4 regions of the Enterococcus sp. AZ177 genome follow, and region 4 is predicted to be linked to each of the others. Evidence: riboswitches for the same ligand, from Rfam matches in the RefSeq annotation. Region 4 holds a riboswitch; each other region holds the start of a gene.
What was found. Region 4 has a riboswitch for magnesium ahead of IGJ34_RS03500 (LCP family protein). Riboswitches for the same ligand answer to the same signal wherever they lie in the genome.
Positions count from the first base shown of each region.

Region 1 (3,197 bases), 460 kb from region 4:
TGTTTTCGGGATTGTTCAAGGCTGGATCATGTCAACGATTTCGCAAAAGATAACGTATCGGATGCGTAAAGAAATTTCAGAAAAAATCAATCGCATGCCAATGAATTATTTTGAAAGTCGTACAACGGGTGAAGTATTATCTCGGATCACCAATGACGTAGATACTTTAGGACAGTCATTAAACCAATCCATCACTCAGTTGATCACATCAGTCTTTACCATCATTGGGGTTATTGTCATGATGCTATCGATTTCTGTTCAAATGACCGGTATTGCTATTTTGATTGTACCGATTTCAATGATCTTGATTTTAATTGTTGTGAAAAATTCGCAAAAATACTTTAAAACACAACAAGAATATCTTGGGGTTATCAATGGTAAAGTCGAAGAAACAATCGGTGGATACAACATCGTACGTCTATTCAATGATGAAGAAAACTCTCTTGAAGAATTCAAAACGCAAAATGACGTTTTATTCAAATCAGCTTGGAAATCACAATTTCTTTCTGGTTTAATGCAACCTATTATGAATTTTGTAGGAAACCTAGGCTATGTTGCTGTAGCGATTTTTGGTGGGATTTTAGCCTATAACGGTACAATCACAGTTGGAGATATCCAAGCCTTTATCCAATACGTTCGTAACTTGACACAACCTATTGCTCAATTGGCGCAAGTTTCAAACTTACTTCAATCAATGGCAGCATCAGCTGAACGTGTCTTTGAATTCTTAGAAGAAGATGAAGAAGCACAAACAGTACCAAACCCAGTTAAACTTGACAAAGCCAAAGGAATGGTCGACTTTGAACATGTTCGTTTTGGCTACACGCCAGACAAAATCATCATCAATGATTTCAGTTCACACGTTGATCCTGGTCAAACAGTGGCAATCGTTGGGCCGACTGGTGCAGGTAAAACAACAATGGTCAAACTATTGATGCGATTTTACGATGTAACATCTGGTGCGATCAAAATCGATGGATACAATATCAAAGACTTTAACCGTGCAGATTTACGCAAAAATATCGGAATGGTTTTACAAGATACATGGCTATTTAAAGGAACTATCATGGAAAATCTACGTTATGGTCGGTTAGATGCAACAGATGAAGAAGTTTATGAAGCGGCAAAAGCTGCCCATGTTCATCATTTTATCCAAACCTTACCAGGTGGTTATAATATGGAATTAAATGAAGAATCTTCTAATATTTCTCAAGGTCAAAAACAATTATTAACCATTGCTCGCGCTATTTTAGCGGACAAACCGATTTTGATTCTTGACGAAGCAACGTCTTCTGTTGATACAAGGACAGAAGGCTTGATTCAAGGCGCCATGAATAACTTGATGGCTGGCCGCACATCGTTCGTTATCGCTCACCGTTTGTCAACAATTAAAGATGCAGATAAAATCCTTTATATGCAAGACGGAGATATCAAAGAACAAGGAACACATGAAGAGTTGCTTGCTGCTGGTGGCTACTATGCATCGCTTTATAATTCTCAATTTGAAGAGCTAGATCAATAAACAATAGTTGAAAGAAGAGGGAGTTGTTTCTGCTCCTACCGGTTTTTCGGATTCTTTGAGACTGAGATATGACTCATAGAGTGATGTCTCAGTCTTTTCTTTTTTCTAAAAAAAACTTCCTTAATATTGATTAAGAAAAAATAAAGTCCCTTAAAATAACTTGAAAAAAAACTTTGTCAACGGTATTCTTAAAAAAATAAATAGATAAATAACCTTGTTAGGTGAGGCTCCTATACAAACATAGGCTATTGCGCAGAAACGTCGAAAGACGCCAATGTGTAAAACAGGAATGGTCGAATTAAGGCTTTTCATAAAATAGCTAAGAATGTTTCTTTACGTTGTATAGTGCTAAAACTCAGACGATGAGATTGATTGAAAGTCAAACGTCTTAGGAAAAAAATGTTTGGCTTTTTTCTTTTGGCGAATAATGAATGTATTGACTGATCGTGCAATGTTATTGGGCCTACTTGTGTTTTTTTAGGAATACTGACAATGTGTAAGTGATGTTATTTAATTTACGAAATGAAGGGATTTTAAACATGAATACGTATAAAGAAAAAAAGTTTACCCCCGCAATTTTAAGTACCATATTATTTGTGGTGCTGACCTTTTTAGTTGTTCAGAATGTCTCGTGGTTTCATCAGATTGATTCAGCGATTTATCAATTTAATTGGAAACCAAACGAGATGATTACGAGCAGTGTGAATCTGTTTGCTAAGACGGCAACCATTGTACCAATTTTTAGTGTAAGCTTAATTAGTTCATTTTTACTTTGGCGGAAAAAACAACCATTATTGGCATTTTGGCTGAGTAGTAACGTTTTGGTTGTTAGTGCTTTGGGGTTTATCTTAAAGCATATTGTTGCAAGGGCAAGACCTGATGTGTCGCAGTTAGCTGAGCGTTCGTCATACAGTTTTCCAAGTGGTCATTCACTTTTAGCTATGTGCTTGGTATGCTCAATTTTGTTAGTGACACAGAAAAGAAAAGACAAACTTTTAAAAACGATGTTGATCCTCTATGTTGTTTTGATTGGAATAAGTCGAATTTATTTGAGAGTCCATTATCCGAGTGATGTTATTGGTGGATTTCTTTTAAGTTTTTCATGGGTAAATCTTTCGTACGTTTGCCTTCAAAGAATGTTCCTTAACAGGACATTTTCAACGTCAGATGATAAAAAACGTTTTGTGCAAAAAACGATTTTAGGCGCTTTAACACTTGTGTTATTGGCTGTTGCAGGTGCATCTGCATATGGCGCGACTGTGTTTAAGAATGTGCAAAAAACAGCAGATAAAATATATCAACCACTGAATCGAAACACCAAGCCAGTAGAACTGAACAATAGTGAACCCGTAAGTTTTTTACTTCTAGGCATTGCAAATGACTCAAAGCGTCAAACAGATTTTCGAGCAAATACGATCATGGTCGTGACAGTTAATGATCAATTAAAGAAAACAACGATTACAAGCATACCTAGAGATGCCTACGTAGAAATTATTGGAAAAGAAGGGGCATACGATAAAATCAATCATGCGCATTCTTTTGGTGGTGAGGAAATGATGATTGATACGATCGAGCATTATTTAGACATCCCAATCAATCATTATTTTGTGATCAATATGGATGGATTAGCTGCATTAAGTGATGCTGTCGGAGGCGTCACTGTTAATAATGATTT
Region 1 covers NZ_CP172944.1:1,183,006-1,186,202, forward strand. Annotated here, with positions in the region: gene IGJ34_RS05820 (ABC transporter ATP-binding protein) at 1-1,522, shown strand, start outside; M-box (ykoK) riboswitch at 1,729-1,896, shown strand; gene IGJ34_RS05825 (phosphatase PAP2/LCP family protein) at 2,062-3,197, shown strand, end outside.
Region 1: another riboswitch for magnesium. It lies ahead of IGJ34_RS05825 (phosphatase PAP2/LCP family protein); the one in region 4 lies ahead of IGJ34_RS03500 (LCP family protein).

Region 2 (3,197 bases), 630 kb from region 4:
CTAATTTTCGAGAAATCACTCCTGCAGCTTGGAACGTTTCAACGACTGGAATGTTCGTTTTCTCAACGATTGCGCGAATTGCCTTTGCTTCTTTATCTGTAGAGGCACGCATCCCGACCAATAACACAGGCAGCTCAGCCGCTTGAATCCGTTGTGAAAGGTAGTCGATATCTTTTGATGAAGCAGAGCCGATTTTCGGATCACTCAATGGTTTTATGCCGACAGATTCTACTGGAGCATCAACTACATCTTGCGGAATACTGATAAAACTAGCTCCTTTTTTTGACGACTTTGCCAATCGATAAGCATTTGCTAAGACTTCAGAAATGGTCTCTGGATCTTGAATTTCTGCACTGTACTTCGTGATTGGCTCGAATAAAGCTGCATTGTTCATACTTTGGTGGGTTAATTTTAATAAGTCTCTTCGTTTTACTTGACCACCGATCGCCAGTACAGGATCGCCTTCTGCTGTAGCCGTTACTAACCCTGTAGCGAGATTACTCGCACCTGGACCACTCGTTGCAACAACTACACCTGGATTTCCAGTCAAGCGACCAACGGCAGCTGCCATAAAGGCTGCATTTTGTTCATGACGCGTTACGATCAATTCTGGGCCATCATCGACTAACGCATTAAACAGACCATCAATCTTTGCTCCTGGAATTCCAAAGACATAATCGACTTGATGATTTTTCAAACTCTCAACAATCACTTCGGCACCATTTCTGCTTTTATCCATTACGTGTTACACCCTTTCTGAAATCATGTTTCATTAAACCAATTCCCTTATACAAAAAAGAATATAAAGAATCTACATTAAGGAAAACCGTATTTTATAGTACAGTTACAAACCCTGTATCAATTTCAATTATAGCATGTTGCCTATTATTTGTTTAATCATTTGATCCCAAAAATAAGAGAACATCGAAACATAAAGGTTCATACTTTCCGATATTCTTTCTAAATCATTAGATAGCAATTATTTGAGGCTATGTTTAAGAAAGAGTAAAGAAAATAGTACGTAGTCATTTTCCACTCTTTTCAACTCGACCGCTATACCCCTCTAGAAAACGGAATTTTCTACTTTAAATAACAAGTATATCCGTTTCAGATCGACATATTATAAAAAAATTAATATTTACTTTATTGACTTTAACGAAGATATTCACTATATTTAGGGCGATCTGAATAACTTGTTAGGTGAGGCTCCTATGGAAACACAGGCTACTGCTCAAAAATGTCGAAAGACAGGAATGGGTAGGACAGGAATTGTCGAATTAAGGCTTTTCACAAAGTAGCTAAAAGCTCTGCTTTTTACGTTTCATAGTGCTAAAACTCAACGATGAGAATGATGAAAAGCTCTTTTTGTGCTGAAATCAATCCACCTTCGCTGAGTTATTCTAAGCGAAGGTTTTTTGTTTTGATAGATAATGTTGACAGAATTTTATTTCCAGGAGGTGGATATACAAATCGAAGGAGAAAACATCTCTTCATTGTGATTTAATGGTTTAGAGATACTTCTTTTAATTTTGACTTACTGTGATTCATTATTTTAGTATAAAGATCTTTTTGTCCCCCATCTAAATCAATTCCTAATGCCAAACTTTATTTGATGATCAATTAAAATGATTAGCGAGGAATAAACTATGAAAACTGGAATAAAATGGTTAATTTGTATAATTCTTTTTGTTCTCTTGATTTTTACAGGAATTGGGAGTTACACCGCAATAAATTTTCATAATGGAAAAAAAATGGCTCAATCCCAAGTGAATAAGAGCAAGAATACTAACTTCTCTGGTGATCAACAGACAAATCTGAAAGAGATCACGATTATGTTAATTGGTGATGACGGTCGTGAAGATGATGAAGATGGCGGACGTGCTGATACATTAATGGTCGCCCACTATAACAGTGAAACAAAACAACCAAAATTAATATCAATCATGAGAGATTCTTATGTGTCAATACCTGGACATGGGTTAGAGAAAATCAATGCTGCTTACGCGTACGGCGGAGCCGAATTAACACGAAAGGTCCTCAATGACTCATTTGGTTTGCCAATCAATTATTATATTTCGGCAGATTTTACTCATTTTGTTCAATTAATCAATGAACTTTATCCAAAAGGGATTGAAATCGATGCAGAAAAAGATATCAACCTAGACAATGTCGACATCAAAAAAGGCAAACAACTCATGGATGGTAACACGTTATTACAGTATGCTCGTTTTCGAATGGATGAAGAGGGCGATTTTGGTCGAGTAAGAAGACAACAACAAGTTATGGACGCACTGGCAAAACAATCTAAAGATGCTGTCTCCTTCTTACAACTTCCGAAAATAGCGGGCGAAGCGGTCGGTTACTTAGATACGAATATCCCCACTGATCTTCTTATAGATTTAGCAAAAGATTTTCTATCAGGCAATGTCAAAACGCTTGAAACTTTATCTGTACCAGTTAAAGGGAGCTGGGCATTTAACGATTATACTGATGCTGGAAGTGTCTTAGAAATAGACGAGAAACAAAATGAAGAAGCTATTCATAGCTTTTTGGATGATGGGGCAGCGAAATGAAACAATCCAAAAGATTCTCTAAGATGCATTATTTAGATTTTTATGTTTTGGTCCCTTATTTTATTTTGTCAATCATAGGTATTTTAATGGTCTATAGTTCAAGTTCCTATCAATTATTAGATAGTGACCTTGGAACGTCGAGTAAAGCAATCAAACAAACGATGTATTTTCTTTTTAGTATCGTGTGTATGAGTTTTGTTTATCGGATTAACTTGTCCGTTCTTCGTAAACCTAAAATGATGTATGTTATTTTGGCGATGACGTTCTTATCTATTGTTGCTTTGCCCTTTATTGGAACAAGTGTTGGTGGTGCTAAGCGCTGGATCAATCTAGGCGTACTTTTGTTTCAACCATCTGAGTTAGTTCCTTTAGTACTCGTTCTTTATTTAGCTGCAAACTTGGCTAAAACAGACACGCTCGTTCCTTTTAGGTTCAAAGATCATAAACGTTCTTTATTTGTGGCTATGTTCTTTATGTTTTTTGTAGCTTTACAACCAAATATTGCTGGAGCGTCAATGATTTTTATCCTTGTTTTAGTCTTGTTTTTATCCAGCGGACTATCTCCTTTATTTATGTCGATAGCTTTAATTGGTTTCGTTGCGATAAAACGTTTAGGAACCGTTC
Region 2 covers NZ_CP172944.1:1,348,388-1,351,584, reverse strand. Annotated here, with positions in the region: gene alsS (acetolactate synthase AlsS) at 1-739, opposite strand, end outside; M-box (ykoK) riboswitch at 1,186-1,355, shown strand; gene IGJ34_RS06645 (LCP family protein) at 1,647-2,573, shown strand; gene IGJ34_RS06640 (FtsW/RodA/SpoVE family cell cycle protein) at 2,570-3,197, shown strand, end outside.
Region 2: another riboswitch for magnesium. It lies ahead of IGJ34_RS06645 (LCP family protein); the one in region 4 lies ahead of IGJ34_RS03500 (LCP family protein).

Region 3 (3,197 bases), 510 kb from region 4:
TGATCGCGAAGCAAAAAGAAGATGAAATTCGCAAACGCGTCCGAGCAATGGATATGCCTAAAGATGTCCGAGAAGCTAGTTTGAATAGATTTGATACGGCATCTCAAGGTCGTGCTCAAGCAATGGCTGAAACTATGAAATTTTTAAACGAGTATACAACAAATCCAAAAGAATTCCATAAAGGCTTGTATCTTCAAGGTACTTTCGGTGTAGGGAAATCGTTCTTATTAGGTGCAATTGCGAATAGTTTAGCTGAGCGTGGTTTTGTAACAACCATTGTCCATTTTCCGACCTTTACAGTTGAAATGAAACAGGCAATTGGTAAAGATATGGTTGGACCTAAGTTGGACGCTGTCAAGAAATCACCTGTTTTGATGATTGATGATCTAGGGGCAGAATCAATGACTTCTTGGATTCGAGATGATGTATTAAGCGTTATTTTACAATATCGTATGCAAGAACAATTGGTAACGTTCTTTTCATCGAACCTTGATTTAAAAGAGCTAGAGAAACATTTATCCGTGACCCAGCGTGGAGAACAAGAACCCTTAAAAGCTCGTCGTATCATGGAACGAATCCGTTACTTGGCTCAAGAAATTACAATGTCTGGTAATGATCGAAGAAATGGATAGAGCTGACTTTTCCGACTGCTGTATAGGTTGAGTATAGGTGACTGAAGTGTGTGATACTTCAGTTGCTTTTTTAATTTTTCTTAATACTAAATGCTCGTAATGGACTATGCAAGAGTCTAGCGTTTATAATAAAGTATCAACAATGGAGGCGTGTCTATGAAAAAAATTACTATAACATTTGTAACGGTTATTGCATTGATTTCTTTAGCCGCATGCACACAAAATAAAACCGACTCGTCAAAAGTAAGTGAAAAAACGTCAATGAGTAGTGAGAAAGACCAAATGATCGATGAAACCTCAACTATGAAAGATCAAGAAAAATCTCAATCCATTTTTACAGCTATTTTAGTTGAAGATGCTAAAAAAAATGATACAGTAGATCAATCGACTCGTTTGGTTCTAAAAGAAGTCGAAGCAGTGGAAGATCCAGAAAAAATGATTGGTATGATGAAAAATGATGGTGTTATTTTGAATGTCACAACGGAACAATTAGCAGATGGACTCACAGAAAGTAGTTTAAAGACTGGTGATAAAATCCAATTTACATTAGTCGGTTTACCAGCAATGACTATGTCGATTCCACCACAAGTTGTTGGGAATTCAGTAATAAAAGTTGAAAAAATTTAATCATTTTGAAGTCGATAATGTTTGAGGTTGGTACAGAAGTGTTTAACTCCGAGAAATAAGAAGGAATTTACGAAAATTGCTCTTCAAATTTTTGTGACCAAGTAGGTACTGTACAACATCAACTTGTTCCTTGTTGTGTTTTACAGCAATTTCGGCTTATTTCCGAAGGAGTTGCTTCTGCGCCCACCGTTTATTCGGTTACTAAGAGCCTGAAACATAACGTTTTTAGTTATGTCCCAGGCTCGTCATTTTTGTTTTTTATAGAGTAAATAATTATTTTTTCAAAAAAAGCATTGACATTTGTTTTATAACGATGGTATAGTTTCACCTGTAAGATAACTAAATAGATTTGTTAGGTGAGGCTCCTATACAAACACAGGCTACTGCCCAAAAACATCGAGAGATGCCAATGGGTAGAACAGGGATTGTCGATTACAAGGCTTTTCATAAGGTAGCTAAAAGCTCTGCTTTTTACGTTGTATAGTGCCAAAACTCAACGACTAGATCATACAGGCTTTTTTTTGTGCGCTTATTTATGACCTTCCGCTGAGTTTTGGCGGAAGGTTTTTTGCTGTGAATCACTACGATTGGCCAAAGGACAGAGTAGATGATGAACAGTACTTGGCGAACGAAGAGAGAGAAGTAACCGAAATACTGAATCATGGCATATCGATCCCCCATCTCTGGTCCTAAAAACCAAAGTATAAAAAGAAAAGACAGAGTAGATGATGAACAGTACTTGGCGAACGAAGAGAGAAGTAACCGAAATACTGAATCATGGCATATCGATCCCCCATCTCTGGACTTAAAAGCCAAAGTATAAAAAGGAAAGACAGAGTAGATGATGAACAGTACTTGGCGAACGAAGAGAGAGAAGTAACCAAAATACTGAATCACATCATGTCATTTCGAGCATACCAAACACTAACAACAAATCTAAGAAAGGAGCAAGCTTATGAATTTTTAATCAACATTATGTCCAGCATTTTTGCAGGAATGATTATTGGAGCAGAACGGCAATGGCGAAAAAAACTAGCTGGAATGAGAACAATGACCTTGGTAACATTTGGTGCATGTCAATTCGTTTCTTTATCCACTTTGATTCAGGATGATAGCAGTCCTACAAGAATAGCCGCTCAAGTAGTCAGTGGTATCGGATTCCTTGCTGGAGGCGTAATTTTGCGAGAAGGCTTTAGCGTAACAGGTATCAATACTGCCGCGACCTTATGGTGTTCAGCTGCTGTTGGAAGTTTGATCGGAGCGGGGTTTGTGATCGAAGGAATAAGTTGCGCAGTTGCTTTGATGCTCGTTAATATTTTGCTGAGGAATCTATCGTTTAAAATGGACAACTTGGCTGTCCAAAAAGAAGACGAACAAGTAGAGTCGATTCACTATCTTTCGGTTATTGCTAGTAATACAAGTGAAGTCATGCTTAGAACTGAAATTATTCAGTTACTCGATAAATATTGTTTAACCTTTACTAAATTCTCTTGTACCGATTTAGCAGGACAAAAAGTAAGACTATTCTTAGAAATCGAAGCGACAAGAAATGGCGTATTAGCAGTCAATACGATTATTTCAGAATTGTCTCAACTATCAGAAATCATAGAAATCAATCAAATGAGCAATTAAAAGAATGGAGGAATCAAAATGGTAAAACAGTGAAGGTCAACGTAATTAATTGGAATAGTGAAGAATATTGGAGAGGTATTTTTTTAAGAAACAAGCTACTTAAAACCAGTGCTGGAAAGGAATGGATCAAAGAATTGCCTATTCATGAAAAATACGACCTCCATATAGCTGCTATGATTGACGGGGAAGTTGTAGGGACGTTACTTCTTTCAAAAAGAAGCCGCACGATGGCTCAGATCAAGCAAGTTGCGATTGATGAGTTGTACCAAGGATTTGGGATAGGAAAACAATTACTTGAATTTGCAG
Region 3 covers NZ_CP172944.1:1,236,554-1,239,750, forward strand. Annotated here, with positions in the region: gene dnaI (primosomal protein DnaI) at 1-632, shown strand, start outside; gene IGJ34_RS06035 (hypothetical protein) at 789-1,259, shown strand; partial or broken gene IGJ34_RS06040 (hypothetical protein) at 1,281-1,472, shown strand; M-box (ykoK) riboswitch at 1,601-1,771, shown strand; gene IGJ34_RS06045 (MgtC/SapB family protein) at 2,037-2,891, shown strand; gene IGJ34_RS06050 (GNAT family N-acetyltransferase) at 2,921-3,197, shown strand, end outside.
Region 3: another riboswitch for magnesium. It lies ahead of IGJ34_RS06045 (MgtC/SapB family protein); the one in region 4 lies ahead of IGJ34_RS03500 (LCP family protein).

Region 4 (3,197 bases):
AAAGGAATCAGAGCAAACAGATTTCTGTTTTACTGATTCCTTTTTCGCTATTCTATTTGAAAAAAATCTGACATGCCTATTTTTTCAAATCGTTCTTGTGAGTCGGCTGGCGTTTCATCATGATCATAAACGAGCAGTTTGAAGTCTTCTGTTTTTGGGATTCGTTTAAATGTTTCGTTATCGGTCAAAAGAATGAGTTGCTGGCAAAGCCATTCAAGAACTACCTCAATATCTTGTTCATCTTCTACCCAATCATCAAATAAATGAAGAGAGGCAAATCGCTGATTTTCATCCCAATCACCGGAATTGTACTTCATTTCTTCCAATTGTGTTTTAGTGTAGCCTTTAGTTGCGTAATAACTGGTTGTTTCTCGCCAAAGGTCTACTGTATTAAAGCATAAGTTGATTTCACCTTCCTCATAAATATTGCAGTCCAAAGCAAATGCATAAAATCGTTCATCGGAATGATCTAGTAAAAAATTGTCAATGCTGTCTGTTAAAAAGTTAAAAAAATACTCTTGCTGTTTTTCTAAAAAATGGTCCATTTATAGCCTCCAAAAGTTGGGTCTTTTAAACATTGAAACAGATAAAAGAAAGAATGTCTATCTAAAGTTTTTTTTTTAGTTGGATAGTCATTTTTTAAGAAAATATAAAGATTTTTTAGTGAAACGATTTATTAGCCAGCGTGGATTTTACCGTGGGAACAAGCACAGAGTCGGTTTAGTTTAGGAACATAACTACACAAGTTGGATAACGTCTATCAAATTTAATTTGACTTTGTGATTCGATACGATTATAGTTTAAAATGAATTAAATACTTGTTAGGTGAGGCTCCTATATAAACACAGGCTACTGCTCAGTAATGTCGAAAGACAGGTATGGGTAGGACAAAATTCGTCGAATTAAGGCGTTTTTCAAAGTAGCTAAAAGCAATGCTTTTTACGTTATATAGTGCTAAAACTCAACGAAGAGAAGAGTAAGGTACGTTCTAAATAAATGGCAAATGTCATCAATTTAAACGCCTATAGTCTAATCCCTTCGCTGAGTGCTCTTGGTGAAGTTTTTTGTTTTTATCCAATGAATTAGCGGAGCTATAGAAAGGAATAACCAATGAAGAAATCTGTAAAAATAGTGATTATCACGGTATTATCTATTCTTCTTGTCGTTGTCAGTGTAGGATGTTATGCAGCCATTTCATTCCAAACAGCCAAGGAAGAAAGTGAATCAACATTGTCCAATAAGAACCAGAATTTCACTGGTGATGAACAAGCAAGTGATAAAGAGTTGACTGTGATGATCGTCGGAAATGATTCAAGAGATGACGATGAAGACCAAGGGCGTTCAGATACGCTTATGGTAGCGCACTATGATGGGAAAACGAAGCAGCCTAAATTGATTTCGATTATGAGAGACAGCTATGTAACTTTTCCAGATGGCGGACAAGATAAAATAAACGCCGCATATGCATATGGTGGTGCACAAATGACAAAAGACGTGCTGAAAACGAATTTTGATTTACCAATCAATTATTATGTAGTCATGGATTTTAAAGAATTTAGTGATATTATTGACGAGCTTTATCCAAAAGGGGTAACGATTGACGCTGAAAAAGATATTAATTTAGACGGTGTGGATATCTTTAAAGGGAAACAAACATTACATGGTAATAGTTTACTGCAGTATGCTCGTTTTAGAATGGATGAAGAAGGCGATTTCGGTCGGATCAGACGTCAACAACAGGTGATGGATGCTTTAGTAGAGCAATCTAAAGATTTGATTCCAATTTGGGAATTACCACAAGTAGCAGGGAAAATGGTCGGAAAAATCGATACAAATGTACCCACAAGTCTTCTAATCGATTTAGCAAAAGATTTTCTAACTGGAAAAGTGAAACCATTAAAATCACTATCTGTTCCCGTAGAAGGGTCATGGAACTTCAATGATTATACTGAATCTGGAAGCGTGATTGAATTAGATGAACAAACGAATGCTGAAGCGATTCAGAATTTTATGAAAGACAAAGAATAACATAATGGATCCGTTTGCTCTCCTTGATGTGGGTAAACGGATTTTTTTATAAAAACGGAAAGTAAATCAGTTTAATTCTATGCGATTAGACCAAGCGTATGCTATTCTTTAAGAAAGCGTTTTTTTTATTTAGAAGGAAGGGTTTACTATGAAAGTTGTGATCATTGGTGCATCTTTTGCTGGCGTGTCGGCTGCTTTGGCTATTAGAAAAAAACACCCCGTTGCAGAAATTCATTTAATCGAGAAACAGGAAACGATTGGTTATTTGCCGGGAGGAATCAACCGGTATTTTAATAAAACAAGCGAATCTATTCAAACTGCAGAGTTTATTTCAGAACAACAATTAATAGAAAAGGGTATTTCTTTGTTGTTAAATGCCAAAGTGGTCAGTATGGATTCGAAACAGTATATCGTTAAGTATGAAAAACAAGCAGCAACGTTTTTTATGTCTTTCGATAAATTGATTTTAGCGACAGGTTCTAGTCAATGGTCGCAGAAAATTCTGGGTAGTGATTCAGAAAAGGTATTAAAATATAAATTTTTACCTGGCGTTTTACAAGCTATTGAACGATTGGAAAGGAGTGATAAAGTAGCCTTGATCGGTGGTGGACAAATCGGTGGGGAAGCAGCAGATATGCTGTTGAAAAAAGGAAAAGAAGTGCATCTTTTTGAGCGGATGGATTATTTATTATTCAAGTATTTCGATGAGGAGATGATACGACCAGTACAAGCCGAAATGGAGTCTCGAGGTGTTGTATTTCATTTTGATGAAATGGTTGAAAAAGCGATCGACACAGATGAAGGTCTACTGATTGAAACAAAGAAATCTAAACTGTTATGTGATAGTGCGATTTTTGCGATGAATGTCCGTCCGGATCTAGGCTATTTGGATGAATCTATTCAAACGCATACAGATCAGACTGTTTTTGTAAATGAGTACTTGCAAACCTCTCAAACAGATATTTTTGCAATCGGTGACTGTATTCAGGTCCAGTATGGCGTGTCAAAGGACTCTTTTTACATTCCTTTAGTGAATAATGCGGTTAGAGCTGGCTTAGTTGTAGCTCAAAATCTTGTTGAACCAACAACACCATTTGTCGGCTCGCTTCGAACGATTGGAACAAAACTTGTTGATTATTATATCGCAAGTACTGGGTTGACGGAAGCAG
Region 4 covers NZ_CP172944.1:722,603-725,799, forward strand. Annotated here, with positions in the region: gene IGJ34_RS03495 (DUF4303 domain-containing protein) at 48-545, opposite strand; M-box (ykoK) riboswitch at 811-979, shown strand; gene IGJ34_RS03500 (LCP family protein) at 1,111-2,028, shown strand; gene IGJ34_RS03505 (FAD-dependent oxidoreductase) at 2,177-3,197, shown strand, end outside.